3 regions of the Streptomyces sp. CLCI03 genome follow, and region 3 is predicted to be linked to each of the others. Evidence: riboswitches for the same ligand, from Rfam matches in the RefSeq annotation. Region 3 holds a riboswitch; each other region holds the start of a gene.

Region 1 (10,277 bases), 720 kb from region 3:
GCCTACGTCGTCGCCCACGAGTACGGGCACCACATCCAGAACCTGACCGGAACCCTCCAGCGGGCCCAGGACGGCCGGCAGGGCCCGAACAGCAACGCGGTCAAGGTCGAGCTGCAGGCCGACTGCTACGCCGGGGTGTGGGCGCACAACGCGACGAACGTCGCGGACGCCTCCACCGGGCGGCCGCTCATCACGTCCCTGACCGAGGCGGACATCCGGGACGGACTGAACGCGGCGGCCGCGGTCGGCGACGACCGGATCCAGGAGAAGTTCCAGGGCCGGGTGTCCCCGGAGTCCTGGACGCACGGTTCGGCCGAGCAGCGGCAGCAGTGGTTCTACCAGGGCTACCGGACGGGCGACATGGCCCAGTGCAACACCTTCCGCTGACTGTCGGTGACGCCTGCCATGCTGGTGTGACGCGGGTCACCGTCACGAGAGGGAGTGATCGTCATGGCAGGCGTTCCGTCCATCTGTCCCACCTTGGTCTACCGCGACGCGAAGGCGGCCATCAAGCTGCTGACCGAGGCCTTCGGCTTCAGCCAGGTCGCGGTCTACGAGGGTGAGGACGGCTCGGTGACGCACGCCGAGCTGGCGTACGGCAACGGCATGGTCATGCTGGGCAGCTCGGGCAGGGGTGGGGCCTTCGACAAGGCCATGGAGGGCGCCGGCCCCTCGGGGGTCTATGTCGTGGTCGAGGACGTGGACGCCCACCACCGCCGGGCGGTCGAGCACGGCGCGGAGATCGTGATGGAACCCACCGACCAGGACTACGGTTCCCGTGACTACATGGCCCGTGACGCCGAGGGCAACGTCTGGAGCTTCGGGACGTACGCGCCGCAGGTCTGACCCCGGCGGCGCGCCCGTCCCCGCCCGCGTTCCCCTACGGGCTCACTCGCCGCCGGTGTGGACCTGGAAGGCGGCCCGGCGGACGGCCTTGGCCAGGGTCGGGTCGGGGTGGGCCGCGGCGAGCGCGACGAGCACCTGCACCGTGCGCGGATGGCCGACCGCGCGGACCTCGTCCAGCAGCCGGGGGACGGTGGTGCGGACGGCGGAGTCGAGGTGGCGGGCCAGCAGCTCGGCCTCACCGTGGTCGGCGATCGCGGCCGCGGTGTCCACCCAGAGCCAGGTCGACTCCTCGGCGGTCAGGACGTCCTGGGCGTCGTCGGGGTCGACCCCGTCGTGCACGGCGAGCCAGAGCAGGGCGTAGGGGCGCAGGGCGGGCTCGCGGACGGCGGCGCGCACCTCGGGCTCGGCGGGGGCTCCGACCACGCGCAGCGCCTCGAAGGCGAGGCCGCGCAGCAGGGCGTCCTCGCCGCGGGCGGCCTGCAGCAGCTCGGTCACCGCGTGGCCGACGGGCCGGGCGGCGAGCCAGGCCTGGTACTCGGCGCGGGCCGGGCCGGGGGTGAGCCGCGCGCAGCCGTGCAGCATGGCGGCGGCGGACTGCTCGATGTTCCCGGCGGGGCTCTGCGCCGCGACGCAGATCTGCTCCAGCTTGACCCAGACGGCCCAGCTGCCGAGCGGGGTGAGCGTGGCCCGGGCGGGGCCGAGGGTGACGGCGTCCACGGCGGCGAGTCCGCCGAGCGCCCAGCGCAGCAGCCGGGCGAGCGGGACGGGGCGGGCCTCCGCGGAACCGGCGGCGGACGTCAGCGCCACGGTGGGCTCGGACTCGTAGGGGATCTCGCACCGCTCGTCGCGCAGTTCGGTGACGCGCTGCCCGAGCAGGTCGAGCAGGTCCGGGACGGTCACCGGGCCGGCGGACAGCTGGAGCAGGGAGAGGAGTTGGGGCATGGCCTCGACGACCTCGGCGACGGCCGAGGGGGCGATGTCGGCGGGCGCGGGATGGACCAGCGACCAGGCGTCGAAGAGGGCGACCCAGCCGCGCAGGACGGCGGTGTCGTCGCGGTCCCAGGCGCGCAGTCGCCAGCCGGGGCGGGCGTGGCCGCCGTGCACCTCGACCAGTCCGGCGAGGCGGGCGCGGTCCCAGCCGACCTGGATCTGGCCGTGCGTCAGGCCCAGTTCCGCGGCGGCGCGTTCGACGTCGGCCGCGGGCAGGGCGCCCGTGGGGGCGGGCCGGCCGCCGTCTCCGGCGCCGAGGTTGCGCTCGGCCCAGCGGGTCAGGCGTACGGCGTCGGCGAGCGAGGCCCGGGCCCGGTTCGCGAGGTCGGCCGTGGCGGGCGTACCCGCCGGGGGCCGGGGCGCGGGCCGGGTACGTCGGTCGGTCACCGCCTTGCGGGCCGCGGCGACGGAGCGCGGCGAGACGAGTCGGAGTCTGGAGTCGCGAGCCAACTGCTCATCAGGCTTTCGGGACGTCACGGAAGCAGTCTCGCCCGTCACTGGCCGAAAGCCCAAACGGAACCGGCCGTTGTCGCCGCTCACCCGCAGCGCAGACCGGGACAAGCCGCCCGTGCGGCCCTCTCCGTCACAGGGCCTTCACATGACGGCTCTTCGACAGGGTCGTTCACGAGGCCTTCGACGCGGGCCTCGACACGGTCTTCACATGAGGGGGGTGAGGAAGCGGCGCAGGGCCTCCTCGTAACCGGCCGGGTCGGCGTTCCACATCGCGCCGTGTCCGGCTCCGGCCACGGTGTGCAGCGTGACGAGGTCGGGGCGGGCTGCGGCGAGCCGGCGGGAGGGCCCCCAGGGGGCGAGCGCGTCGTCCGGGCCGTGGACGATCAGTACGGGCACGCGCAGCACGCCGGGGTCGGCGCCCGCCGGCCGGCGGTCGGCCCGCAGGCCCGTGAGGCCCTCGGCGGCCCGGACCGCCAGGGGCAGCACCACACCGGGGACCCCGCGGGCCGCGGCGAGCCCGCGCAGGGTGGCGTGCCAGTCGAGCACCGGGGAGTCGAGGACCAGCCCGGAGACGCGGTGGGCCAGCGGCGAACGCTCGAAGGCGCGCAGGGCCATGGTGGCGCCGGTGGACCAGCCGTGGAGGATCACGCGGCGGGCTCCGTAGCGCAGGGCGTAGCGGATGGCGGCGTCCAGGTCGCGCCATTCCGATTCGCCGAGGTGGCCGAGGCCGTCCGGGGAGGCGGGGGCGCCCAGGTCGCCCCGGTAGCCGAGGTCCAGGACGGGCAGCTGGTGGCGGTGCAGGAAGGGCATGACCACCATCGGGTGCTCCCGGCTGCCGCCGAGCCCGTGCACGGTGATCACCCAGGTGTCCCGGGCGGCGGGCAGGAACCACGCGGGCAGGGCGCCGAGCTCTCCGGGGATGTCCACGTCGGCGTGGTCGAGCCCGAGGGCGGTGCGCGGGTTGCCGACGTACACCTGGGGGGTGAGGGAGACCCGGGTACCGGGTGCGAGGGTGCCGTGGGTGACGGAGACGAGTCGTCGTACGACCGCGTCCGGGCCGGGGTCGGCGTCCGGGTCCACGGGTCCGACGACGGCGTGCACGCCGGGTGCGACCAGGCCGTACGTGCCGGGGCGCAGGGAGGCGAGCGAGCGGGTCAGCGTGATCCGGCCGTCGGCCACGTCGTGGACGGCGAGCCGTGGTCCGCCGGGCAGGGGACGTCCGGGTTCGGGCCGCAGGGCCGCGTCGGCGGCGTGCCGGCCGATGGCGACGGCGGCCGCGCCGGCGCCCAGCAGGGTGGTGGTGACGGCCGCTGCCGTCGCTGTGGCGGTACGCACTGCTCCAGTGTCGGGTCGGGGCCTCCGGCGGGCCACCGGAGCAGATCCGTCCACCGCCGGCGCGGGCCGGGCCGGGGGCGTGTGATCTGAGTCTCTTTCGGCGCCCCGGAGGGGGAGTCGGACGCGCACCGGACACCCTCCGGAGGGGTTCATTCACCCGGCTTTGACGTGCATTAATGGCGCTATCTACGCAAGTATCAGGACGAATGACCCGATCACACCCCGCGCCAGTACACCGCTCCGCCCGCGCCAGTTCATCTTCCGTTCACTCAGGTTGCCTACGGTCGCCGAGCCACTGACGTCAAACAGAAGCCTGGGTAAATGGAGCACATAACGCTTCTCCTCGGGATCGTGATCATCACCGCTCTCGTGTTCGACTTCACGAACGGTTTCCACGACACAGCCAACGCGATGGCTACCACCATCTCGACCGGCGCCCTCAAGCCCAAGACGGCGGTGGCCATGTCCGCCGTGCTCAACCTCGTCGGCGCGTTCATGTCCGTGGAGGTCGCCAAGACGATCTCCAAGGGCCTCGTCAACGAGGAAGGCATCCAGCCAGAGGTGATCTTCGCCGCCCTGGTCGGGGCGATCCTCTGGAACCTCGTCACCTGGCTGGTGGGTCTCCCCTCCAGCTCCTCGCACGCCCTGATGGGTGGCCTGATCGGCGCCGCGGTCGCCTCCGCCGGCATCGGCGCGGTCAACGGCAGCGTCGTCGTCACCAAGGTCCTCATCCCCGCGATCGCCGCCCCGCTGGTGGCCGGCATCGCCGCGTACCTGGCCGCCAAGGTCACCTACAAGCTGGGTGACAAGGTCGGCGAGAAGACCTCCGCCAAGGGCTACCGCGCCGGTCAGATCGCCTCGGCCGGTCTCGTCTCCCTCGCGCACGGCACCAACGACGCGCAGAAGACGATGGGCATCATCACCCTGGCCCTCATCGCCGGCGGCGCGATCGCGCCCGACGCGAACCCGCCGGTCTGGGTCATCGTCTCCGCCGGTCTGGCCATCGCGATGGGCACCTACCTGGGTGGCTGGCGCATCATCCGCACCATGGGCACCGGCCTGACCGACCTGCAGCCGCAGCAGGGCTTCGCCGCCCAGACCTCGGCCGCGTCCGTCATCCTCGCCTCCTCGAACCTCGGCTTCTCGCTCTCCACCACCCACGCGTGCTCCGGCGCCGTCATGGGTTCGGGCCTGGGCCGCAAGGGCGGTGTGGTCCGCTGGTCCACCGCGACCCGCATGTTCATCGCCTGGGGCCTGACCCTGCCGGCCGCCGCGCTGGTCTCGGCCGGTGCCGAGCTGGTCATGCGTTCCGGTGACATCGGCGTCGCCGCCGTCGCCGTCTTCCTGGTCGCCTCCTGCCTCGCCATCTGGGTCATCTCCCGCCGCCAGGTCGTCGACCACCACAACGTCAACGACGTCGAGCGGGCGGACGTCGAGGCGCCGGGTGTCGTCACCACGGCCATCGCGGCCGTCACCGTCCCGCCGACCGTCGCCGCCGCCGGTACCACCGCCGCGGTCACGGACGAGGACCTCAAGGCCACCATCCCGGCCGAGACGACCGCCCCGACGACCGCACCGGCTCCGGCCGCCGCGGTCTGACCGAGACATACAGAGGAAACGGCAGTATGAAGATCGACTGGGAAGCACTCGGCTCCGTCTTCGGGGTCAGCCTCTCCGCCACCGTCGCCCTCGTGGCCCTGTTCACCCTGGGCCTGGTGGGCCTGTCCAAGCACGAGACGGCCACCGAGCAGGGCGGCACCGCCACCCTCGCCCGCACCGGCGCGTACCTCTGCTTCGGGCTCGTCGCGGCGGCCGTGACGTACGGGATCTACCTGATCGTCTCCTGATCCGCCGCCGTAGGGCGGGTCGGGTGTGAAGGCTCCCTCCGGGTTTGTCCCGGGGGGAGCTTTCGCGTTCCCTCCTTCGCCCTCCGTCCCCGCCGCACCGCAGGTCAACGGCGAGTTGACGGGCGTTCGAGGCGCGTGGTGGACTGCCGGAGCCAATACGGCGGCATGGAGAGGAAGTCCGGTGCGAATCCGGCGCGGTCCCGCCACTGTCACCGGAATCGCACGCCGCGCGTGCGTCCCGGGAGCCAGGAACTCTCGCCGCCGGACACGTCGAACCAGGGCGCGGACCCTGAGTGAGGACATACCTGCCACCATGCGTGCCGATCGCGTCTTCGCGTACGGCGCCACGGCGGGCCTGATCGGCGACCGGATCCTCGGAGATCCGCGCCGAGGGCACCCCGTGGCCGCCTTCGGACGGGCCGCCGCCGCCGTCGAACGCTCCCTGTGGAGCGACGACCGCGCCCGGGGCCTCCTGCACACCCTGGTGTGCGCCGGGGGCGCGGCCGCCGTCGGAGCGCTGGGCGCCCGCGCCGTGCGCTCCCGGCCCGCGGCCGCCCGTATCGCCCTGACCGCCGCCGCCACCTGGGCCGTCGTGGGCGGCACCTCCCTGGGCCGGGAGGCCCGCGCCATCGCGGGCGCGCTCGCCGCCGGGGACATCGAGGTGGCCCGGGAACGGCTGCCCCACCTGTGCGGACGCGACCCCCAGGCCCTGGACGGACAGCAGATGGCCCGCGCCGTCGTGGAGTCCGTCGCCGAGAACACCTCCGACGCGGTGGTGGGGGCCCTCGTATGGGGCGCCGTAGCCGGAGTCCCCGGACTGCTGGCCTTCCGCGCCGTGAACACCCTGGACGCGATGGTCGGCCACAGGTCCCCCCGCTACCTGCGCTACGGCTGGGCCTCCGCCCGGCTCGACGACCTGGCCGGCTGGCCGGGGGCCCGGCTGACGGCGGTCGCCGCCGTACTGGCCGGCCCCGACCGGCGGGGCGCCGTACGGGCCTGGCGCGCGGACGCCGCCGCACACCCGAGCCCGAACGCCGGCCCCGTGGAGGCCTCCTTCGCCGGGGCGCTGGGCGTCAGACTGGGCGGAACCCTGGCGTACGGCGGCCGGGTCGAGCACCGGGCCGTACTGAACGGCGAGGCGGGGCGACCGGTGGAGGTCGCGGACATCGAGCGGGCGGTACGGCTGTCGCGCCAGGTGACCTGGCTGGCCCTGGGCGCCTGCGTGGCCACCCGGATGCTGGTGGCACGAGCAGGAGCGGTACGCGGGGTACGAGCGGTACGAGGGGGACGCGCATGAGCGGCACGAGGCGCGGCGGGGGTCTGCTGGTCGCGGGCACCACGTCGGACGCGGGCAAGAGCGTGGTGACCGCGGGCATCTGCCGCTGGCTGGCCCGCCAGGGCGTGAAGGTGGCGCCCTTCAAGGCACAGAACATGTCGCTGAACTCCTTCGTCACCCGGGAGGGCGCCGAGATCGGGCGCGCCCAGGCGATGCAGGCCCAGGCGGCCCGCGTGGAGCCGACCGCGCTGATGAACCCGGTGCTGCTCAAGCCCGGCAGCGACCGCAGCAGCCAGGTCGTCCTGCTGGGGAAGCCCGTGGGCGAGATGAGCGCGCGCGGGTTCTTCGGGGGAGCTGGGGGGTCGTCCCCCGGGAAGGCGCTGCACGGCGGGCGCCAGGAGCAGCTCCTCGGCATCGTCACGGAGTGCCTGGAGCAGCTCCGGGGCACGTATGACGCCGTGATCTGCGAGGGGGCGGGGAGTCCGGCCGAGATCAACCTGCGCCGGACCGACATCGTGAACATGGGCATCGCGCGCGCCGCGCGGTTCCCGGTGGTCGTGGTCGGGGACATCGACCGCGGCGGGGTCTTCGCGTCGTTCTTCGGGACGACCGCGCTGCTCTCCCCCGAGGACCAGTCCCTGATCGCGGGCTATTTGGTCAACAAGTTCCGCGGTGACGTGTCGCTGCTGGAGCCTGGCATGGAGATGCTGCGCGGCCTGACGGGCCGTGCCACCTTCGGGGTGCTGCCGTTCCAGCACGGCCTGGGCATCGATGAGGAGGACGGCCTGCGGGTCTCCCTGCGCGGGGCGGTGCGCGAGTCCGTGGTCGCGCCACCGGTGGGTGAGGACGTCCTGCGGGTCGCGGTGTGCGCGGTGCCGCTGATGTCGAACTTCACGGACGTGGACGCGCTCGCGGCGGAGCCGGGGGTCGTGGTGCGGTTCGTGGACCGGGCCGAGGAACTGGCCGACGCGGACCTGGTCGTCGTACCGGGCACCCGGGGCACGGTGAAGGCCCTGGAGTGGCTGCGCGAACGCGGGCTCGCGGACGCGCTGCTGCGCCGGGCCGCCGAGGGGCGGCCGGTGCTGGGCATCTGCGGCGGGTTCCAGGCGCTGGGCGAGCGGATCTCGGACGAGGTCGAATCGCGGGCGGGCGAGGTGGACGGCCTCGGGCTGCTCCCCGTGCGGGTGCGCTTCGAGCGGGAGAAGACCCTGGCCAGGCCGGTGGGTTCGGCGCTGGGCGAGGACGTCGCGGGCTACGAGATCCACCACGGCGTGGCCGAGGTGCTCGGTGGCGAGGCCTTCCTGGACGGCTGTCGCGTCGGGTCGGTGTGGGGCACCCACTGGCACGGATCGCTGGAGTCGGACGGCTTCCGCCGGGCGTTCCTGCGCGAGGTGGCCGCCGCCGCGGGGCGGCGCTTCGTCCCGGCGCCGGACACGTCGTTCTCCGTGCTGCGGGAGGAGCAGCTGGACCTGCTCGGCGACCTGATCGAAGAACACGCCGACACGGACGCGCTGCTGCGGTTGATCGAGGGCGGAGCCCCCGCGGGCCTCCCGTTCCTGCCGCCGGGCGCCCCGTGACGGGCCGGGCCCTGCGGGCCTGTCCCCCACCCCGCCCCTTCCCGGGACCGGGCTCCGCCCGGACCCGGCGAGCGACGCGTCCCCGGAAGGTCTCGTCCCCGCGGGAACGGGAACCACGACAAGAGCTCGATCAGGTGCTCGCGCAGGAGGGGGACATCCCCGCCGGAGCGGGGAGCAGGAACGCCGGCACGGCGAAGCGCAGGTACAGCGGCACCGATGTCCATCGCAAGCCACTCGAAGGAGTGACCATCTCGTGAGCAGCACCCACTTCCCGTTCTCGGCCGTCGTCGGGCAGGACGACCTGCGGTTGGCTCTTCTGCTCAACGCCGTGAGCCCAGCGGTCGGCGGGGTGCTCGTGCGCGGTGAGAAGGGGACCGCCAAGTCCACCGCCGTGCGCGCGCTGTCGGCGCTGCTGCCGCAGGTCGACGTCGTTCCCGGCTGCCGGTTCTCCTGCGCACCGGCCGCACCCGACCCGTCGTGCCCGGACGGCCCGCACGAGTCCGGCCCCGGCGCCCTGCGGCCCGCGCGCATGGTGGAGCTGCCCGTCGGCGCCTCCGAGGACCGGCTGGTCGGTGCTCTGGACATCGAACGCGCTCTCGCCGAGGGGGTGAAGGCCTTCGAGCCCGGCCTGCTGGCCGACGCGCATCGCGGGATCCTCTACGTCGACGAAGTGAACCTGCTCCATGACCACTTGGTGGACGTGCTGCTGGACGCCGCGGCGATGGGCGCCTCGTACGTGGAGCGCGAGGGCGTCTCCGTCCGGCACGCGGCCCGCTTCCTGCTCGTCGGCACGATGAACCCCGAGGAGGGCGAGCTGCGGCCGCAGCTCCTCGACCGGTTCGGGCTCACCGTCGAGGTGGCCGCCTCCCGCGAGCCCGCCCAGCGCGTCGAGGTGGTCCGCCGCCGGCTCGCCTACGAGGACGATCCCGCGGGCTTCGCGACCCGCTGGGCCGGGGACGAGCACGAGGTCCGGGCCCGGGTGGTGGCCGCGCGGGCGCTGCTGCCGAAGGTCTCGCTCGGCGACACCGCGCTCCTGCAGATCGCGGCGACCTGCGCCGGGTTCGAGGTCGACGGGATGCGGGCCGACATCGTGATGGCGCGGACCGCGACCGCGCTGGCCGCCTGGGCCGGGCGGACCGACGTACGGAAGGAAGACGTCCGGCAGGCCGCCCTGCTGGCGCTCCCCCACCGGCGGCGCCGCAACCCCTTCGACGCGCCCGGGCTCGACGAGGACATGCTCGACCGGATCCTGGACGAGTTCCCCGACGAGGACCCGGAGCCCGAGCCCGAGCCGGAGCCCGAGGGCCCCGGCGACAGCGGCCCCGAGGACGACGGCCCCGGCGGTGGTCCCGACGGCGGTCCCGGTGGCACGCCCCCGCAGGGTGACGGGTCCCAGGACCCGGGTACCCCGGCCGAGTCTCCCGAGACCCCCGAGACCGGCGAGGCCCCCGCGGAGGCTCCCGAGGCTCCGCAGCCCTCCGCCCAGGAGGCGGCCGGGCCCGAGCAGGCCGCGGTGCGTGCCGCCGAGCCGTTCCGGACCAAGATGCTCAGCGTGCCCGGCCTCGGCGAGGGCGCGTCCGGGCGCCGGTCCCGCGCCCGCACGGCCCACGGCCGCACCACCGGCTCCCAGCGCCCCCGCGGCCATCTGACGAAGCTGCACCTGGCCGCCACCGTCCAGGCCGCCGCCCCGCACCAGAAGGCGCGCGGCCGCGACGGGCGCGGCCTGGTGATCCGTAAGGACGATCTGCGCCAGGCCACGCGGGAGGGCCGCGAGGGCAACCTCGTCCTCTTCGTCGTCGACGCCTCCGGCTCCATGGCCGCCCGGCAGCGCATGAGCGCGGTCAAGGGCGCCGTGCTGTCGCTGCTCCTGGACGCGTACCAGCGCCGGGACAAGGTCGGCCTGATCACCTTCCGGGGTGCCACGGCCGAGCTGGCCCTGCCGCCGACCTCCTC
Region 2 (10,277 bases), 4.0 Mb from region 3:
CAGAAGTTGGAGACCCCGGTGGCCTTGGTGAAGTTGTCGAGCGTCGGGGTGAAGACGAAGACCGGGTCCTTCGTGAGCATCTGGCTCGACGGCTTGAGGGCCGAGGAGAACATCCAGTACACGGGGAAGACGAAGACCAGGGCGAGGAGGAGCGCGCCGAGGTTCTTGACCACGGCGGCGGGGCGGACCGGTCGGCGCTTGCGGAGCTGCTGCGCGGGCTTGGGCGCGGTGGTGGTGGGGCTGCTCACTGCTCCTCCTCCTGCTTCAGGATCAGGCGGAAGTAGAAGGACATGACGACCACGAGGATCAGGATCGTCAGGACGGAGATCGCGGCGGCGAGGCCGTAGTGGGCCTGGCTCTGGCCCTCGACGTAGGCGAAGACCGGGAGGATCTCGGAGGCGCGGTCGGGGCCGCCCTTGTTCATCGCGTAGACCTGGGTGAAGGCCTTGAACACCCAGATCACTTCGAGGAACGTGGTGATGAGGAAGAACGGCCGGAGGTTCGGGAAGACGATCTTCCAGAAGGTCTGCCAGCCGTTGGCGCCGTCCATCCGGGCGGCCTCGTACAGCTCGGCGCCGACCGTGGTCAGTCCGGCGTACATGTTGAGGGCGACGAAGGGGATGGAGCCCCAGACCACCAGGACGGTGACGATCGTCAGGGTGGACAGGCCGGTCTGCATCCAGTTGTGCTGTTCGTACCCGGCGAAGCCGGCGCTGCGCATCACCCAGTTCATGACGCCGAACTGCTCGTCGAACAACCACTTGAAGACCTGCACGGAGGCGACGATCGGCATGGCCCAGGCCATCACCAGCGCCATCGACAGGACCAGCCGCATCTTCTTGCCGAGCCGGTTGAGCAGGATGCCGATGAGGCTGCCGAGCACCATGATCAGTGCGACGTTGGCCGCGGTGAAGGCGAAGCTGCGGGCGACCACGGTCCAGAAGTCCGCGTCACCGATCAGCTGGGTGTAGTTGGAGAATCCCGCGAAGGGGTACTTCCGCTGGATGAACTCGATCTTGTTGATGTCCTGGAAGGACAGGATCACGTTCTTGATCAGCGGGTACAGCAGCAGTGTCGCGAGGGCGAGCACCGCCGGGGCGACCAGCAGGTAGGGCAGCCACCCCGAGGGGAGCGGCTTTCTGCCCCCGCGAGGAGACGTGGGACCGGGGCCGGTCGGGGACGCGGTCTCCTCGGGCCGTCCGGCGGGCTTGTGTGGTGCGTCCTGTGGAGCGGCCGTCATCGCTCCCTGGGAGTGCACGGTCATGGCGTGGCTTCCTCGCGGTTGACTGTGGAGTCAAATGCCCGACCGGGGGCACGGCATGCGGCATGGCGCCTGCCGTGCCCCCGGTGCGATCACACTGCTGGGTGGTGCGGGAACTGCGGAGTGGGGCTACTTGTTGATGCGGTTCGCGATTTCCTTGTCCGCGTCCGCGCCCGCCTTGGCGGCGTCCTCACCGTTCAGGACCTTGGTCATGAACTCCTTGATGGGGTTCGGCTCGGTCTCGACGTTCGCCCAACCCGCGGTGACCGGGGTGATCTTGCCGTTGAGGCCGGCCTTGCCCATGGCCTCGGCGAAGGAGCCGGCGGCCGGGGTGAAGTTCGCGCCGACCTGGTTCGGCAGCAGGGCGCCCTTGGTCTCGGCGGCGTACTTGGTCATCTGGTCCTTGCCTGCGGCGAGGGCCAGCCACTCCTTGGCGAGCTCCTTGTTCTTGGAGCGCTCGGCGATCGCGAGGTTGGAGCCGCCGAGGAAGACGGTGCCGGTCTTGTCCGCGGTCTTGCCCGGGATCGGGAAGTAGCCGAAGTCGGCCTCCTTGCCCGCCTCCTTCAGCGCCTTCTCGGCACCGCCGGCCTCCCAGCCGAGACCGATCCAGGAGGCGACGCCGCCCTTGGGAACGATGTCGGTGGACTGCTGCGGGGTCGCCTCGTCCTTGTCCTTGGGGGCGGTGGAGAAGGACTGGAGCTTCTTGTAGAAGTCCATCGCCGAGGCGGCCTGGGGAGTGGCGAGGCCACCCTTCCACTTGGCGCCGTCCTTGACGGCGAGGTCGCCGCCCTCGTCCCAGACGAAGCCGGCGAGGACGTACCAGCTCTGGCCGGGCAGGTAGATCGGCTGCGAGGCCGGGTCGGCCGCCTTCAGCTTCTCCAGACCGGCGATCCACTCGTCGCGGGTCTTCGGCGGGGTCACGCCGGCCTTCTCGTAGGCCTTCTTGTCGTAGACGACGACGCGGTTGGCGGCGTACCACGGAGCGGAGTAGAGCTTGCCGTCGATCTCGGCCGAGGCGAGCATGCTCTTCTGCCAGGCGTCGGCGCCGAGTGCGGCCTTGTCCTTGGTCAGGTCGGCGAGACCGCCGGTGACCGCGTAGCCGGCGGTCTGCGTGTTGCCGAGCTCCAGGACGTCCGGCGGGTTGTTCTCGGAGAGGGCCGTGGTGACCTTCTCCTGGATGCCGGTCCACTTCTGCTCTTCGACCTTGACCGTGACACCGGGGTGCTTGGCCGAGAACTCCTTGTTGACCTCGTCGATCCAGGCCTTGGGAGCGGAGCCGTCCATCACCCAGACGGTGATCTCCTTGGCGCCACCCGCGTCGGTCTTCGCCTTGTCGTCGCTGCCGTTGCCGCACGCCGCGACTCCGACCATCATGCCCGCGACACTGACCGCCGCGATGAGCTTGCGCTTCACGCCACCCTCCTCAGGGATGCCTGCCTGCACTTCCCTCGCCCGCCGCGGTGACATACGCGAAGTACTGCCGTGGGGCCGGGATCTGATCCATATTGGTTTAGACCAGTAGCTGGAGCTTGGCCTAGACCTTTAGGGGTGTCAAGGGTCTAATGAGCGGGTGCTCGGTCCGTTATCGGACCGACACCTGGGGAGAGAGAAGGCCTGTCCCCCCACTCGTGTCACGATGTGACCGCACATATCGGAGGAGCCGGTGACGGCAGCGAAACTGGAGTCGGGAAGGCGGGCGGCGATGGCCACCGAAGGGGCGACCACGGAGCCGGACGGCGGGGCAGTCACCCGCACGGCACGCGTTCCCAAGTACTACCGACTCAAGCGGCACTTGCTCGACATGACCGAGACACTGCCCCCCGGCACCCCGGTGCCGCCGGAGCGCACGCTCGCGGCCGAATTCGACACCTCGCGGACCACCGTCCGACAGGCCCTCCAGGAACTGGTCGTAGAGGGGCGACTGGAGCGGATCCAGGGCAAAGGCACCTTCGTCGCCAAGCCCAAGGTCTCCCAGGCGCTGCAACTGACCTCGTACACGGAGGACATGCGGGCCCAGGGACTGGAACCGACGTCCCAGCTCCTCGACATCGGCTACGTGACGGCCGACGACACCCTCGCCGGACTGCTCAAGATCACCACCGGTGGACGGGTGCTGCGCATCGAGCGGTTGCGCCTGGCCAGCGGTGAGCCGATGGCCATCGAGACCACGCACCTGTCGGCCAAGCGCTTCCCCGCGCTGCGCCGTTCGCTCGCCAAGTACACCTCCCTCTACACGGCTCTCGCCGAGGTCTACGACGTGCACCTGGCCGAGGCCGAGGAGACCATCGAGACCTCGCTGGCCACCCCGCGCGAGGCCGGCCTGCTCGGCACCGACGTCGGCCTGCCGATGCTGATGCTCTCCCGGCACTCCCTGGACGCCGACGGCGAACCGGTGGAGTGGGTGCGGTCGGTGTACCGCGGCGACCGGTACAAGTTCGTCGCCAGGCTCAAGCGCCCCGCCGTCTGACCTCACCCCTCCCACCCCGCCCGACCTGGCCCGTCGGACCCCGCGTCCTCGATTCCTTCACATACCGGAATACGGACGGGGTCTTACGCTCAGCGGGCGATCCCCCGTAGATTCCCTGCGCTTACGCAGATGATCGACGAGGGGACGAGGTCATGCCTGAACCGGAAGCAACAGGGACAGAACGGGACGCGGCGAGTCCGGGCAGTACGTCGGGCTCGCCTTCTCCCCGGTCCATCGCCGCGTGGGTGCTCGTCGGACTCGTGGGCGCCATCGGCTGGGGCGTACTCGCGCTCTCGCGCGGCGAGGAGATCTCCGCCGCCTGGCTGCTCGCCGCCGCGCTGGGCTCGTACGCGATCGCCTACCGCTTCTACGCGCGCTTCATCGCGAACCGCGTGCTGAAGGTGGACGCCACCCGGGCCACCCCCGCCGAACGCCTTGACAACGGTGTCGACTTCCATCCCACCGACCGCCGAGTGCTCTTCGGCCACCACTTCGCGGCCGTCGCCGGCGCCGGTCCGCTCGTCGGACCCGTACTCGCCGCGCAGATGGGCTATCTGCCGGGCACCATTTGGATCGTTGCCGGCGTCATCTTCGCCGGGGCCGTCCAGGACATGGTCACGCTGTTCTTCTCCACCCGCCGCGACGGGCGTTCGCTCGGCCAGATGGCCCGGGACGAGATCGGCCCCGTCGGCGGGGCCGCCGCCCTGATCGCCGTGTTCGCCATCATGATCATCCTGCTGGCGGTCCTGGCCCTCGTCATCGTCAACGCCCTGGCGCACTCGCCCTGGGGCGTCTTCTCCATCGGCATGACCATCCCGATCGCCGTCTTCATGGGCTTCTACCTGCGCGTCCTGCGACCGGGTCGGGTCACCGAGGTCTCCGTCATCGGCGTCGCGCTGCTGCTGCTCGCCATCGTCGCGGGCGGCTGGGTCGCCGAGTCCTCCTTCGCGGACACCTTCACCCTGGAGAAGGAGACGCTGGTCATCTGGATGGTGGTGTACGGCTTCCTGGCCTCGGTGCTGCCGGTGTGGATGCTGCTCGCGCCCCGCGACTACCTCTCCACCTTCATGAAGGTCGGCACCATCGCGCTCCTCGCCATCGGCGTGGTCATCGCGATGCCCACGCTGAAGATGCCCTCGATCACCGACTTCGCCGCCCGCGGCGACGGACCGGTCTTCGCCGGGTCGATGTTCCCCTTCGTCTTCATCACCATCGCCTGTGGCGCGCTCTCCGGCTTCCACGCCCTGGTCTCCTCGGGAACCACCCCGAAGATGATCCAGAAGGAGACCCAGGTCCGCATGATCGGCTACGGCGCCATGCTGACCGAGTCGTTCGTCGCCGTCATGGCGATCATCGCGGCCTGCATCATCGAGCCCGGCCTCTTCTTCGCGGTCAACTCGCCGCCCGGAATCATCGGCACCACGGTCGAGTCCGCCTCCCAGGCGGTGACCAACTTCGGTTTCGCCGTCTCCCCCGAGGCGCTCGCCCAGGCCGCCAAGGACGTCGAGGAAGCCAGCCTGCTCTCGCGCACGGGCGGTGCGCCGACCTTCGCACTCGGAATGTCGGAGATCTTCTCCGCCGTCGTCGGCGGCGCCGGCATGAAGGCGTTCTGGTATCACTTCGCCATCATGTTCGAGGCGCTCTTCATCCTGACGACGCTCGACGCGGGCACCCGCGTGGGCCGGTTCATGCTCCAGGACACCCTCGGCAACGTGCACAAGTCCTTCAAGGACGTCAGCTGGAAGCCCGGCGTGTGGTTCGCGAGCGCGATCGTCGTCGCCGGCTGGGGCTACTTCCTGTGGGTCGGCATCAAGGACCCGCTCGGCGGCATCAACCAGCTCTTCCCGCTCTTCGGCATCGCCAACCAGCTGCTCGCCGCGGTCGCGCTGGCCGTCTGCACCACGCTGCTGATCAAGTCCGGCCGGCTCAAGTGGGCCTGGGTGACGGGCGTCCCGCTGGTCTGGGACGCCACCGTGACCCTGACCGCGAGCTACCAGAAGATCTTCTCGGAGGACGTGAAGGTCGGGTTCTTCGCCCAGCGCGACAAGTACCAGGCCGGAATCGACGCCGACAAGGTCCTGGCGCCCGCCAAGAACATGGACGACATGCACACCGTGGTCACCAACGCCACGGTCGACGGCGTCCTGTGCGCCCTCTTCGCCCTCCTGATCATCGTGGTCCTCGCGGACGCGGCCCGGACCTGCCTCAAGGCCGTCCGCGACCCGGGCTCGGCGACCCTCTCCGAGACCCCGTGGACCGAGTCGAAGATCGTCGCCCCGGCCGGGCTGATCGCGACCGCCGAGGAGCGGGCGGAGCTCGCCGCGGCGGGTCCGGAGGCGGGCGGCGGACACGTCAAGGAGCCGGTGGCCTGATGAGCGTGCGCAGCGCGCTGGCGAAGGCGCGGTTCTACGTACGGGAGTTCTCGGGGGAGGCCGCGTACGACCGGTACGTGGCCCACGCCCGCTCCCACGACCCGGACGCGGAGGTCCTGACCCGCCGCGCCTTCGAGCGCGCCCGCACGGACGCCCGCGAGGCGGACCCCCGCGAGGGCTTCCGCTGCTGCTGAACCACCCCGCACGCCGAAGGCCCCGCCGCTCCCCGCGGCGGGGCCTTCGTCCGCCCGGCACCCGCCCGTCGGCGCCCCTCCTGCACACTCGACCGCATGGACATGGTGATCAGGGCGGTGCGACCCGCCGAGTACGCGGAGCTGGGCGAGATCACGGCGCGGGCCTACCTCGCCGACGGGCATCTGGACTTCAACGAGGACGACCACTACCTGAACGTGCTGCGCGACGTGGCCGGTCGGGCCGCCGAGGGCGAGGTGCTCGTCGCCGTGCGCGACGAACGGCTTCTGGGCGGTGTGACCTTCGCCGCTCCGGGCAGCCCGCTCGCCGACATCGCGGCCCCGGACGAGGCCGAGTTCCGGATGCTCGCGGTGGCCCACGAGGCGCGCGGCCAAGGTGCCGGAGAGGCTCTGGTGCGGGCCTGCGTCGAGCGGGCGAGGGCGCTGGAGGGGGTGACCGGCCTGGTTCTGTCCACCCAACGCGGCATGGCCGGGGCCCATCGGATCTACGCGCGACTGGGCTTCGTACGCACTCCGGAGCGGGACTGGGCGCCGATCGAAGGCCTGACACTCCTCACTTACCGGCTCAAGCTGTAGCCACGCCGACACTACATGTGGGGGTTACCGCAGAGGGCCGCCCCCACATGTATGCTCATGCCTGCTGTCGCCGCAGGGGAATCCGGTGCGAATCCGGAACTGTCCCGCAACGGTATGAAGTGTCCGGCTACCGGACACCAAGTCCGATGACCTGCCGACAGCGCGCCCGGCTCGACCGAACCGGGTGCCGATTCGTCCGGGCCTCGCGGTTGGGCCGGTGGACGCCATGCGGGGTACGCGTTCTCGTCGCGCCCGCATGCGCCCGCTCGCGCCCCGCCCCGCCGATGACCGGGCCGAGCGAGGGAGAGCTCCCGCCGTGACCATCGCGCCTTCCGCACCGCGCGCCGAGTCCACTTCTGGCGACAACACCGAGGGCCCGGGGGCCACGCTGCTGCGTACCCTCACCGAACTGACGGCGGACCTCCCCGACACCGACCCCGGCCGGGTCGCGGCCTCCGCGCTGCGCGGCCGCAGCTCCGCCGCCGACGACGCCGAACTGCGCGGGCTGGCCACCGAAGCCGCCGCCGGTCTGATCTCCGAGGACCCGGCCTACTCCCGGCTCGCCGCCCGCCTGCTGACGCTGGCCGTGCGCGACGAGGCCGCGAGCCAGGGCTCCACCTCCTTCTCGGCCTCCGTCGAGGTCGGCCACCGCGAGGGCCTCATCGCGGACCGCACCGCCGAGTTCGTCCGTACGCACGCGAGCCGGCTCGACTCGCTCGTCGAGCTGACCCTCGCCGAGGGCGCCGACGACCGCTTCGGCTTCTTCGGCCTGCGCACCCTGCACAGCCGCTACCTGCTGCGCCACCCGATCACCCGTCAGGTCATCGAGACCCCGCAGTACTTCATGCTGCGCGTGGCGTGCGGTCTGGCCGCCGACGAGAGCGTCCAGGCCGTCGAGGAAGTGGCCTCGCTGTACCGGCTGATGAGCCGTCTGGACTACCTGCCGTCCTCCCCCACGCTCTTCAACTCCGGCACCCGGCACCCGCAGATGTCCTCCTGCTACCTGCTGGACTCCCCGCTGGACGAGCTCGACTCGATCTACGACCGCTACCACCAGGTCGCGCGCCTGTCGAAGCACGCGGGCGGCATCGGCCTGTCGTACTCCCGCATCCGCGCCCGCGGTTCGCTGATCCGCGGTACCAACGGCCACTCCAACGGCATCGTGCCGTTCCTGAAGACCCTCGACGCGTCCGTCGCCGCCGTGAACCAGGGTGGCCGCCGCAAGGGCGCCGCCGCCGTCTACCTGGAGACCTGGCACGCGGACATCGAGGAGTTCCTGGAGCTCCGTGACAACACCGGTGAGGACCAGCGCCGCACCCACAACCTGAATCTCGCCCACTGGGTGCCGGACGAGTTCATGCGCCGCGTGAACGCCGACGCCGACTGGTCGCTGTTCTCCCCGGCCGACGTGCCCGAGCTGGTCGACCTGTGGGGCGACGACTTCGACGCCGCCTACCGCAAGGCGGAGGCCGACGGCCTGGCCCGCAAGACCATGCCCGCCCGCGACCTGTACGGCCGGATGATGCGCACCCTCGCGCAGACCGGTCAGGGCTGGATGACCTTCAAGGACGCCTCCAACCGCACGGCGAACCAGACCGCCGAGCCGGGCACCGTCGTCCACTCCTCGAACCTGTGCACCGAGATCATCGAGGTCACCAACGACGGCGAGACGGCCGTCTGCAACCTCGGCTCGGTCAACCTGGGCGCGTTCGTCATCGACACGGCGGACGGCCCGGAGATCGACTGGGAGCGGATCGACGAGACCGTCCGCACCGCCGTCACCTTCCTCGACCGCGTGGTGGACATCAACTTCTACCCGACCGAGCAGGCCGGCCGCTCCAACGCGCGCTGGCGCCCGGTGGGCCTGGGCGCGATGGGCCTCCAGGACGTCTTCTTCAAGCTGAAGCTGCCCTTCGACTCCCCCGAGGCGAAGGCCCTGTCCACCAAGCTCTCCGAGCGCATCATGCTGGCCGCCTACGAGGCCTCCTGCGACCTCGCCGAGCGCAGCGGCCCGCTGCCGGCCTGGGAGCAGACCCGTACCGCCCGTGGTGTCCTGCACCCGGACCACTACGACGTCGAGCTGAACTGGCCGGAGCGCTGGGACGCGCTGCGCGCCCGCGTCGCCGAGACCGGCATGCGCAACTCCCTGCTCCTGGCCATCGCCCCGACGGCGACCATCGCCTCGATCGCCGGCGTGTACGAGTGCATCGAGCCGCAGGTCTCCAACCTGTTCAAGCGCGAGACGCTCAGCGGTGAGTTCCTCCAGGTGAACGGCTACCTGGTGGAGGAGCTCAAGCAGCTCGGCGTGTGGGACGCCCAGACCCGTGAGGCGCTGCGCGACTCCTCCGGCTCGGTCCAGGGCTTCGGCTGGATCCCGGCCGAGGTCCGCGAGCTGTACCGCACGGCGTGGGAGATCCCGCAGCGCGGTCTGATCGACATGGCGGCGGCCCGTACGCCGTTCCTGGACCAGTCGCAGTCGCTGAACCTGTTCCTGGAGACGCCCACCATCGGCAAGCTCAGCTCGATGTACGCGTACGCCTGGAAGCAGGGTCTGAAGACCACCTACTACCTGCGCTCGCGCCCGGCGACGAAGATCGCCCGCGCCGCGCAGGCGGCCACCCCCGTCGAGCTGCCGCAGGCGGTCGCCGACGCCGAGGCGCTGGCCTGCTCCCTTGAGAACCCCGAGTCCTGCGAGGCCTGCCAGTAATGAGCTCCAACGACAACAAGAACCTCCTGGACCCGGGCTTCGAGCTCACGCTCCGCCCGATGCGCTACCCGGACTTCTACGAGCGCTACCGGGACGCGATCAAGAACACCTGGACCGTCGAGGAGGTCGACCTCCACTCGGACGTCGCGGACCTCGCGAAGCTGACGCCCTCCGAGCAGCACATGATCGGCCGACTGGTCGCGTTCTTCGCGACCGGCGACTCGATCGTCTCGAACAACCTGGTGCTGACGCTCTACAAGCACATCAACTCCCCTGAGGCGCGCCTGTACCTGTCGCGCCAGCTGTTCGAGGAGGCCGTGCACGTCCAGTTCTATCTGACGCTGCTCGACACCTACCTGCCCGACCCGGACGACCGCGCGGCGGCCTTCGACGCGGTCGAGGAGATCCCCTCCATCCGCGAGAAGGCGCAGTTCTGCTTCAAGTGGATGGACTCGGTCGAGAAGATCGACCGGCTGGAGACGGCCGCCGACCGCCGCCGCTTCCTGCTGAACCTGATCTGCTTCGCGGCGTGCATCGAGGGCCTGTTCTTCTACGGTGCCTTCGCGTACGTGTACTGGTTCCGCTCGCGCGGTCTGCTGCACGGCCTGGCCACCGGCACCAACTGGGTGTTCCGTGACGAGACCATGCACATGAACTTCGCGTTCGAGGTCGTGGACACGGT
Region 3 (10,277 bases):
GGACGGGTTCGTGGCCTGGCGCTCGGCGCAGGCGGTGGCCGATCCGGCGGCCGTCCTCCACGAGGTCCTGACCACGCTGCTGGACCGATCCTGATCCGACCGCTCCCGGTCCCGTTCCGGTTCCCGTGCCGTCGAGGGCGCCGTCCGGTGGAGGAATCCACGGACGGCGCCCTTTCACGCGGCGCCGGCGCCGGACCGGGTCATCGAGGCGTCTTCGAGCCGAGGGCCCCGGGGATCCGCGGCACCCAGTCGAGCGTCGCCGAGGCCTCCTTCGGATCCGGCTCGCGCATGGTGACGTGCCAGCCGTCCTCCCCGGTCCGTCCGGTGATGCGGACCGTGAACGACTTGGTCTGGCCCGTGTCGTGGAAGTAGACGACGACGAGCTGCCGCACGGACCCCTCGTCGTAGAACTCCGCGGTCACCTTCCCCTTGGCCCCCTCATGGAAGGACCGGATCCAGTTCCGGGCGGTCCGCTCCACGTCCCCCCTCGCCTCGTCGGGGTCGGCGGCGAGCGCCTCCACCTCCTCGGCCTTGCCGTCGGCGAGCCGCCAGACCAACTGCTGGGTGATCCGCAGGGAATCGGACGTGGGATAGCCGACCACGCCCAGCGGATCGTGGTTCGCGTAGTCGGTCGCGTACCGCAGCGCCTCCTCGTCGGAGCCGCACGCGGTGAGGGCGCCGCAGGCCAGCACGGACGCCAGGGCGGCGCGGACGACGAGCGCCGTCCTCGGGCGGGCGCTCATCGGGGAACCCGCGATTCGAGCTCGCCGGGTGTCTTCGGGATCCACGGCTCCACGGCGGTGGCTTCGGCGGGGTCCGCCTCGGTCATGCGCACCAGCCAGGCCTCCTTGTGGTCCACCAGCACGGCCCGGACGTAGAGCTCCTTGATCTGGCCGGTGTGGTGCAGGTAGAGCACGACCGTCTGGCGGTACGAGCCCTCGTCGTAGAACTCCGCGGTGACCGGCCCGCCGGCGCCCTTGCGGAAGGCACTGACCCAGTTCTGGGCGGTCTTCTCGGGGATGCCCTCGCCCTGCTTGTCGGACACGAGCGACGCCAGCCCGTCGACGTCGCCGTCGGCGATCCGCCACACCACTTCCTGGGTGATCCCCAGCGATCCCGTGGAGGGATATCCGACGACGGCGAGCGGCTGATGCCGGCTGTAGTCCCCGACGTAGTCGTTGCCGTCGGCGTCGTTCGCCGTCGAGCAGGCGGTCAGCACGCCGAGTGCCAGGGCGCAGCCGAGCGCGGCGCGCGGGACCGGTCCAGCCATACTTCCTCGGTCTTCCGGTGGTCATCGAGGGATCTCGATGGAGTGAGCTGCAAGGTACTGCGCTGACCGGGCAGTTAGATCCGGTAAACGGACAAGAGGGACACAACTCGCGCCTCAGTGACGCAATTCACTCAATGGCCGAATTTCGACCCCCATGAGTCTCGCCCGACCATCCGAATACCGGACAACTCCGCGCGCCATCGGGGAACGCCGTCTACTCTGGCCGAGCAGCTGGTTCGCCCCGTCCGCCAGGCGGGATGCGTCGTAAGAGGGAACCCGGTGGGAATCCGGGACTGCCCCGCAGCGGTGAGCGGGAACGACCGCCGTCATACGCACTGGACCCGACCGGGTCTGGGAAGCGACGGCCAGTAGGAGTCTCGTACGGCATCCGTACGACGGGACGCGCCCGCGAGTCCGAAGACCTGCCCGTTGCCCGTGCGCGACCGATCGCGCACGGAGATCCCGGTGACCTCGTGGGCGGGTCGGCGACACATCAGGCGGACGACCGCGGACGCGTGCACCTGCACGTACCCGGTCGGGATCCGCCCGGTTCGTCATCCCTTCGCGCCCTCGGCCCCTCATCGGGTCCACAGGAGAACGCTCGCGAAGGAGAGTTCCGTGACCAGCACGACCCCCGCCGCCGGACGGCCCACCGTGGCCACCGTGTACGGCTACCCCCGCCAGGGCCAGAACCGCGAACTGAAGAAGTCCGTCGAGGCCTACTGGAAGGGCCGCACCACCGCCGACGCCCTCCGGGACACCGCCCGCGAACTGCGCCGGACCAACTGGCGGCAACTGGCCGACGCCGGCATCACCGAGGTGCCGACCGGCGACTTCTCGTACTACGACCACGTACTGGACACCAGCGTGATGGTCGGCGCCGTCCCCGAGCGGCACCGCGCCGCCGCCCTGGCCGACCCGCTCGACGGGTACTTCGCGATGGCGCGCGGAACCCAGGACGTGGCGCCGCTGGAGATGACCAAGTGGTTCGACACCAACTACCACTACCTGGTGCCGGAACTCGGCCCGGACACGATCTTCACCGCCGACTCGACCAAACAGGTCACCGAGCTGACGGAAGCGCTCCGGCTGGGCCACACCGCCCGCCCGGTCCTGGTCGGCCCCGTCACCTACCTGCTGCTGGCCAAGCCCGCACCGGGCGTGGCCGCGGACTTCGATCCGCTGGCCCTGCTCGACCGGCTGCTGCCCGTCTACGCCCAGGTCCTGGCCGACCTGCGCGCCGCCGGAGCCGAGTGGGTGCAGCTGGACGAGCCCGCCCTCGTGCAGGACCGCACCCCGGCCGAACTGAACTCCACCGCCCGCGCGTACCGGGAGCTCGGCGGCTCGACCGACCGGCCCCAGCTGCTCGTCGCCTCCTACTTCGACCGGCTCGGCGAGGCGCTGCCCGTACTGGCCAAGGCCCCCGTCGAGGGGCTCGCCCTGGACTTCACCGAGGCCGCGGCCGGAAACCTCGACGACCTCGCCGCCGTCGGGGGACTGCCCGGCAAGCGCCTCGTCGCCGGCGTCGTGGGCGGCCGCAACATCTGGATCAACGACTTCGAGAAGTCCCTCGGCACCCTCGGTACCCTCCTGGGGCTCGCCGACCGGGTGGACGTGGCCGCCTCCTGCTCGCTGCTCCACGTGCCGCTGGACGCCACCGCCGAACGCGACATCGACCCGCAGGTCCGGCGCTGGCTCGCCTTCGCCCGCCAGAAGACCGCGGAGGTCGCCACCCTCGCCCGGGGCCTGGCCCGCGGCACGGGCGCGATCGCCGCCGAACTCGCCGCCAACCGGGCCGACCTGGCCTCCCGCGCCGGCTCCGCCCTCACCCACGATCCCGCAGTCCGGGCCCGCACCGCCGCCGTCACCGACGCGGACGGGCGGCGCGCCCAACCGTACGCGCAGCGGGCCGCCGCCCAGCGGGCACACCTGGGCCTCCCGCTGCTCCCGACGACCACGATCGGATCGTTCCCGCAGACCACCGAACTGCGCACCGCCCGCGCGGACCTGCGCGCCGGGCGCATCGACACCGCCGGCTACGAGGACCGCATCGAGGCGGAGATCCGGGAGATCCTGGCCTTCCAGGAGAAGGCCGGCATCGACGTCCTGGTGCACGGCGAGCCCGAACGCAACGACATGGTCCAGTACTTCGCCGAGCAGCTCACCGGCTACCTGGCCACCCAGCACGGCTGGGTCCAGTCCTACGGCACCCGCTACGTCCGGCCCCCGGTCCTGGCCGGTGACATCTCCCGCCCCGACCCGATGACCGTGCGCTGGACCACCTACGCCCGGTCGCGGACGTCCAAGCCGGTCAAGGGCATGCTGACCGGGCCCGTCACCATGCTCGCCTGGTCCTTCGTACGCGACGACCAGCCCCTCGGTGACACCGCCCGCCAGGTGGCCCTCGCCCTGCGCGACGAGGTCGGCGACCTGGAGGCGGCCGGCACCTCGGTCATCCAGGTCGACGAGCCCGCCCTGCGCGAGACCCTCCCGCTCCGGGCCGCCGACCGTGCCGCGTACCTCGCCTGGGCCACCGAATCCTTCCGGCTCACCACCGGTGGGGTCCGGCCGGACACCCAGATCCACACGCACATGTGCTACGCCGAGTTCGGCGACATCGTGGCGGCCATCGAGGACCTCGACGCCGATGTCATCAGCCTGGAGGCCGCCCGTTCCCACATGCAGGTCGCCGGTGAACTCGCGGGCGCCGGCTACCCGCGCGAGGTCGGTCCCGGCGTCTGGGACATCCACTCGCCGCGGATCCCCTCCGTGGCCGAGGTGACGGCGCTGCTGCGCAAGGGGCTGGGGGCCATCCCGGCCGAGCGGCTGTGGGTCAATCCCGACTGCGGCCTGAAGACCCGCGGTTGGCCGGAGACCGCGGCCTCGCTGGAGAACCTGGTCGAGGCCGCCCGGCAGGTCCGCGCCGAAACGGCCTAGCCTTCGGGTTCCCGGTCGTCGCCGACGAGACTCGCGACGTGGTCGGTGATCATGTCGAGGATGTTCGCCGCGATCCTGTCGTCGCCGAGGACGAGATGGTTCAGCGTCAGACCGTCCGTCATGGCGGCCAGGTAGTGGGCCAGCACCCGGACGGGCACGTGGAGTTCGAAGCCCATGTGGTGGCGGAGCTGCTCGATCAGTTCGGTGTAGGTGTCGCAGTACCGCTCGTACTGCCGCCGCGCCAGGTGCTCGAAGTCCGGTCGGCGCAGGGCGTACTGGGTGAGTTCGTAGGTCAGCATGTGTTCGCCCGGGTGGGCGGACACATGCTCCCAGTACGCCTGGAAGCCCGCCCGGACGGTCTCCCGGAGCGTGGCCTTGGGCTGGATCGCCTGTTTCACCAGGGTGACGCTGTGGTCGGTGATCGCCGCGATCACGGATTCGAGCAGGGCCTGCTTGGAGTCGAAGCAGTAGTGGAAGACGCTCAGGGACACGCCCGCCTCGGCGGCGATCGACCTGGTCGTCGTCCCGGCGACGCCGTCGCGGGTCATCGCGCGGATGGCGGCCTCGGTCAGCTGCCGGCGTCGGTCGGCCGAGGGCATCCGTGCCATGGGCGTTCCTTTCGGTTCGTGCCGCGGTGCGTCGTGCGTGGTGCGTGGTGCGAGGGAGGCCGGGGTCGGCCGGATCCGCAGATCCGGCCGACCCCGGCCCCTGGAGTCCCGCTCGGCGGGATCAGCTGCTGAAGACGCCGACCTCGTGGAGCGAGTACCCCCACTTCGTCGCGCGTTGGAGTCCCTGGACGCGGACGTAGCGGGCCGTCACCCCGGAGAAGCGGGCCGTGTCCAGGCCGCCGTCACTCGCGGTCGTGGACCAGACGGTCTGCCAGTTCGTGTCGTCCGTGGAGACCTCGATGCGGTACGCCTTGCCGTACGCGGCCTCCCAGTCGAGGGTGACGCGCCCCACGCGGTTCGCGGACCCGAGGTCGATGCGCAGCCACTGGTTGTCGTTCCACTCGCTCGCCCAGCGGGAGCCGGAGTCCCCGTCCACGGCCCGGCCCGGGGAGAAGTTCACGAAGGGGTTCCACCACTCCGCGCTCGACGCCGAGGCGGGGGAGCCCGTGGCGAGGTTCACCCCGGACCTGTGCTTCTCGGAGTTCCCCCAGGTGGTCAGGTAGGACTCGGCGCCCTTGAACAGGTCGTCCACCACACCCTGGCCGCCGACGAGGCGGATGTCCTCGATCCAGTCGGGGACCAGACCGTAGTGCGAGGCGCCGTCGGTGTTGAGGTCCCACGTGCGCGAACCGGTGGTCTGCTTGTCGATGACCGAGCCGCCGTCGGTGCTGCGGAACGGGTAGCGCACCGGGTTCGGGGTGTCGGCCCCGCGCGGTCCGGGCCAGCCGCCGACACCGTTCATGTCGGTGCCGTAGCCGTAGCCGACGTTGTACTTGTCGCGCAGCGCGTCCGTCCGCTTCGCCTCGGCGCTGAATCCCTCGGCGCCGCTCATGTACGAGGCGATGAAACCGCCGAGCTTGTAGACCCGCTCGGTCCACTCCATGTCCATCCAGCTGTGCGAGGAGATCACACCCGGGTACGACTCGGACTCCATGATGTCGAAGGACCGGCCCGCGGCCTTCACGCTCATGTGGTCGACCTCCAGCATCATCTTGCGCTTCATCATGCCGCGCAGCGCGTACTCGCCGAGTTCCGTGAGTCCGCGCGTATTGCACTGGGCGTCGGCGGCGTAGGACGGGATCGCCACGCCTTCGGGGAGTTTGCTCTGCACCGCGGGTGCGGCGGCGGCCAGTCCGATGGGGTTGTCGTGCTGGGGGCCGGTGCACTTCTCCGTCTTCCAGAAGGTTCCGGTCGACAGGAACTGGCCCGCGTTGATGGCCGTGCCGAGGGCGCCCTCGTCGAAGCGGACGCCGCACAGGGCGTTGTCGAACTTGTGGCACAGGAACATGCTGCGCACGCCGAGGCGGTACAGCTCGTCCAGGCCGCGGTCGATGTCCGCCTTGCTGCACTGGGCGATGTCCAGGATCTGCTTGCAGCCGAACGGCTCGGAGGTCTCGACGCCGAGGACCACGGCCAGCTTGCCCTGCTGGACGACGTCGCGGGCCTGCGCGGAGTCGGTGACGATGCGGAACCAGCCCTTGCCCGGGCCGCCGTACATCTTGTCTATGTAGGCCTGCATGTCGTAGGTCTTCTGCGCTTCGAGACGGATGGCGGTCATCTCGTCGCAGCCGCGGTCCTTGAAGAAGTAGACCGAGCAGATGACGCCGTTGGTGACGAGGTCGTTCACGAGCACGCGCTGACCGCCGCGCCAGGCCCGTTCGACCCAGGCGTAGTAGTTCTGCTGGTGGGTCAACGAGTCGTGGGCGGGCCAGTCCTTGAAGGTCGGCCAGCCGTTCGGGTCGTGCTTGCCGTCACCACCCTTGGTGATGAAGTCGAAGATCGCGAGGGTGCCGTCGGGGTAGTGCTCGGGGCAGTCCTTGAGCGCGTCGGCCACCCCCGCCTCGGAGAACGGCTTGCCGCAGATGAGCCGGCCGCCGAAGCCCTCGTTGGACATCAGGTGGTCGTGCGCGTCGACGAAGCCCCGGACCCGTCCCTGGGCGTCGGTGCCCTTGAAGGGCTCGCCGGTGACGTTGATGTCGGAGTCGGGTGCGGGCCGCGCGACCGGGTTCCACCAGCCGGGATCGGCGGCGGAGGAGGAGGGCACGGGGCCGAGCACCATGGCCACCACGGCGAGGAGCAATGACAGGACCGCCAGGGGCCTACGCCTGTGGTGCGTGTGTCGAGAAATGGTCATCACTCACGTCTTAAGGTCAGCCGGATGGCACGGTCGAGGAGCCGGATCCGTTCGGAGACACGACGAGCCGCGGTCACAGCCATGACTTGTCATGGACCTCACAAATGGTGGGACGAGAATCGCGACTGCCATCGACGGAGTCAATAGTCCGGGACAGGTGACCTGATGATTCATCAGATCCGCCGATTCTTCACAAGGTCCACGCACCGCTCACGGGCGGAGCGGATACGGCGACGGGGCAGCCCCGGCTCGGCCGCGTACGGGACGGCGTACGCGAGCCGGCCGGGTCTGCCCCGTTCGGGAGGAGGGTGCTACGGCGTCAGCGCGCGTTGTGTTCCGGCAGGTCCATCTCGGCCGGGGCGAAGCCGAATCCGCGCTGGGTGGTCTTCGGGGCCGGCTTGCCGCAGAACGCCGCTTCGAGGGTCCCGCCGAGGGCCGTGTTCGCCTCCCCCCTGTTCGAGGTGTTCGCCATCGCGGAGAGCGAGCGGCGCCCGTCGCGGGTGGAGAAGGCGTAGGTGTAGAAGCCCTGCACGGTACCCGTGTGCCCGTAGACCGAGGTGCCGCACGACAGGTCGTAGCGGCGCAGGCCGAGCCCGTAGAACCGGGTGTTCGTGGCGTCGGTCGGCGTCACCGTGAGCATGGCGTCCAGCAGGCGGGCGGGCAGCAGCCGGCCGCGGAGGAGCGCGGAGGTGAAGGTGTTCAGGTCGGCGGGGTTGGAGATCACCGCTCCGGCCGACTGGGCCCACGACACCGTCTGCTCGGTGGAGTCGACCAGCGGCGCGCCGGCCTCGTCGGGGTGGAGGTAGCCGCGGGTGTGCAGTCCCTTGATCTGCGTGCCGGGGTGCACGTAGGAGGTGTTGCGCAGCTTCAGCGGCTTGATGATGCGCCGCTCGTACTCCTCGGCCACGCCGTTGCCGGTGGCCTTCTCGATGAGCATGCCGACGACCACGAAGTTGGTGTTCGAGTACTTGTACGCGACGCCGGGCTCGGTCGTCCGCGGTTCGCGGAGCGAGAGGTCCACCAGCTCCTGGTAGCTGAACACCTTGTTGCGCACGGCCTCGAAACCCGGCACGGTGTGCTCGAACATCGCGTCCGTGTAGTCCGCCAGCCCGCTGCGGTGGGTGAGCAGATGGCGCACGGTGATCCGGTCGTCGGGCAGCAGCCCGGGCAGGTACCGGTTGACGGCCGTGTCCAGGTCGATCCGGCCCTCGTCCACCAACTGCAGCAGGACGACGGAGGTGAACGTCTTGCTGACGCTCCCGATCCGGAAGCGGGCCTGCGGGTCCATCGCCGAGCCCGTGGCCCTGTCGCGCACCCCCACCGTCCGGACGCTGACCCCGCCCGGTCCGCTGAAGCGGGCCAACGCGCCCGGCGCGCCGGCGGCGGTCGTGTTCCGCAACGCCTGGGTCAGCGCTTCGAGATCGGGGGTGGTGGGGGCGCCCTGGGCGGTGATCGGCGCGGCGTGGGCGGTGGTCGCCGGAGCCACGGCGGCCGTCACCGCCAGCAGGGCCGCACCGAGGGCCAGACGTCGGTTCATGGGCAGGGGCACGATGCTCCTCCGGTGGGGGGCGTACAGGTCGGGCGATACGAGCCTACGCAAGATCATCGGACCGACCGGCCATCGGTATGAGCCAGAACCCGCCATTTACGCACGGCAGTTCCGCCACACGGGCGAGCCACCCCGCGCGCCTGCCCGGGTGCGCCGCACCCAGGCAACCGCGCGAGGGCCGTTCTAGTCTGAAGCCGTGACCAGCAGCGATCTCGGAGACTTCCTGCGCGCCCGACGCGCCCGCCTGCGGCCGGACGACGTCGGACTCGTCTCCTACGGACGCCGCCGCGTGGCAGGGCTGCGTCGCGAGGAGGTCGCGGTCCTGGCCGGGATGAACAGCGATTACTACGCGCGGCTGGAACAGGGGCGCGAACGCGGCCCGTCGCCGCAGATCCTCGACGCGATCGGCGACGCCCTGCGCCTGGACGAAGCAGCGCGGGAGCACCTCTTCCGGCCGGCGGGCACGGCCCCGGACGGCGGCCGGCGCGGTGCCCGCCGGCCGAGGGAGTCGATCGGCGCCCCGCTGCGCCAACTGCTGGACGGATACACGGGCACCCCGGCCTTCGTCCTGAACCCCGCCACCGACGTGCTGGTGGCCAACGCCCTGGCCGACGCGCTGTTCTCCCCGTTCACGCGGCGGGACAACCTGGCACGCATGATCTTCCTCGACCCCGCGGCCCGGTCGTTCTTCGTCCGGTGGGACCTCGCGGCCGAGGCGGTGGTGGCCGGCCTGCGCCACGCGACCGGCCTCGACCCGCACCACCCGCGCCTGAGCGCCCTGGTACGGGAACTCAGCGCGAACGGGGCGGAGTTCACGGAGCTCTGGTGCGCGCACCGCGTCCGCGGCAAGACCCGCGACACCAAGGAACTCGACCACCCCGACGTCGGTCCGCTCTCGCTCGCCTTCGAGTCGTTCGCCGTGCTCGGGGCGCCCGGCCAACAACTGGTGATCTACCACGCCGAACCGGGAAGCCCGAGCGCCCGCGGCCTCGCCCTGCTCGGGAGCCTGCACGCGACCCGCCGGACGAGCTGACCGCGCGGCGGTCGGGCCGGGCCGTGCCGGGCAGGGGTGCCCGTGCCCGGTCTCAGGGTGCGCCGGCCCGCGTCGTCCACGCCGCGAGCGCGTTCTCGCGGCCGGTGCGGCGCGGGTCGAGGTCGGGGCTCCGGGTGGCCCAGGCGACGTGCCCGTCGGGGCGGACCAGGACCTCGCGGACCCCGTCGAGCTCCGGGTGTTCCTCGGTCGCGCGGGCGGTGACGGCGCTGATGCGCGGGCCCCGTCCGGCGGCGGGGGCCTCGTACGTCCGCGGCCGCGGTTCCCGCGCGTGCGCGAGGCGGAGCAGGACGAAGCCGCCCCGGTGCAGGAGTTCGTACACCCGCGTCGCACCCGGACCCGGACCGGCCGGATCGGTCGTGCTCAGGCCGATATCGGGCATGCGGCGGCCGATCAGCGGATCGGCGTCGGGGCGGGCAGGCGGGTAGGCGGTGCCGAGCGCGGAGACCCGGTCGGCGAGCCGGCGGTTGACCTCGGGCATCCCCAGCAGCTCCTCGAAGAGCCCGCGCAGCGCGGCGACCGGCCGCCGGTAGCGGGCCACCAGCGGCAGCTCCGCCAGCAGCGTCTGCACCTCGGTGTTCTCGGTGACGGCCCGGCCGACGGGGTGGCGTTCGGCGTGATAGCTGTCGAGGAGCCCGGGCGGGGCCCAGCCGCGCACCTCCGCCGCC

Evidence for each region. Region 3 has a riboswitch for cobalamin ahead of metE (5-methyltetrahydropteroyltriglutamate--homocysteine S-methyltransferase). Riboswitches for the same ligand answer to the same signal wherever they lie in the genome.
Region 1: linked by a shared signal. The riboswitch ahead of ACWG52_RS28355 (cobalamin biosynthesis protein) and the one ahead of metE (5-methyltetrahydropteroyltriglutamate--homocysteine S-methyltransferase) in region 3 are both predicted to bind cobalamin.
Region 2: linked by a shared signal. The riboswitch ahead of ACWG52_RS13065 (ribonucleoside-diphosphate reductase subunit alpha) and the one ahead of metE (5-methyltetrahydropteroyltriglutamate--homocysteine S-methyltransferase) in region 3 are both predicted to bind cobalamin.

What each region holds. Positions count from the first base shown of each region.
Region 1 covers NZ_CM132132.1:6,145,364-6,155,640, reverse strand. Annotated here, with positions in the region: gene ypfJ (KPN_02809 family neutral zinc metallopeptidase) at 1-387, shown strand, start outside; gene ACWG52_RS28380 (VOC family protein) at 451-846, shown strand; gene ACWG52_RS28375 (hypothetical protein) at 889-2,313, opposite strand; gene ACWG52_RS28370 (alpha/beta hydrolase) at 2,494-3,624, opposite strand; gene ACWG52_RS28365 (inorganic phosphate transporter) at 3,946-5,223, shown strand; gene ACWG52_RS28360 (hypothetical protein) at 5,250-5,471, shown strand; cobalamin riboswitch at 5,594-5,745, shown strand; gene ACWG52_RS28355 (cobalamin biosynthesis protein) at 5,785-6,768, shown strand; partial or broken gene ACWG52_RS28350 (cobyric acid synthase) at 6,765-8,433, shown strand; gene ACWG52_RS28345 (putative cobaltochelatase) at 8,578-10,277, shown strand, end outside.
Region 2 covers NZ_CM132132.1:2,902,401-2,912,677, forward strand. Annotated here, with positions in the region: gene ACWG52_RS13030 (carbohydrate ABC transporter permease) at 1-248, opposite strand, end outside; gene ACWG52_RS13035 (carbohydrate ABC transporter permease) at 245-1,264, opposite strand; gene ACWG52_RS13040 (extracellular solute-binding protein) at 1,391-2,674, opposite strand; gene ACWG52_RS13045 (GntR family transcriptional regulator) at 2,964-3,728, shown strand; gene ACWG52_RS13050 (carbon starvation CstA family protein) at 3,881-6,100, shown strand; gene ACWG52_RS13055 (YbdD/YjiX family protein) at 6,100-6,294, shown strand; gene ACWG52_RS13060 (GNAT family N-acetyltransferase) at 6,391-6,888, shown strand; cobalamin riboswitch at 6,940-7,061, shown strand; gene ACWG52_RS13065 (ribonucleoside-diphosphate reductase subunit alpha) at 7,205-9,595, shown strand; gene ACWG52_RS13070 (ribonucleotide-diphosphate reductase subunit beta) at 9,595-10,277, shown strand, end outside.
Region 3 covers NZ_CM132132.1:6,868,495-6,878,771, forward strand. Annotated here, with positions in the region: gene ACWG52_RS31785 (FAD-dependent oxidoreductase) at 1-94, shown strand, start outside; gene ACWG52_RS31790 (hypothetical protein) at 201-743, opposite strand; gene ACWG52_RS31795 (hypothetical protein) at 740-1,270, opposite strand; cobalamin riboswitch at 1,486-1,714, shown strand; gene metE (5-methyltetrahydropteroyltriglutamate--homocysteine S-methyltransferase) at 1,889-4,207, shown strand; gene ACWG52_RS31805 (TetR/AcrR family transcriptional regulator) at 4,204-4,815, opposite strand; gene ACWG52_RS31810 (galactose-binding domain-containing protein) at 4,937-7,009, opposite strand; gene ACWG52_RS31815 (serine hydrolase domain-containing protein) at 7,329-8,546, opposite strand; gene ACWG52_RS31820 (helix-turn-helix transcriptional regulator) at 8,755-9,591, shown strand; gene ACWG52_RS31825 (monooxygenase) at 9,644-10,277, opposite strand, start outside.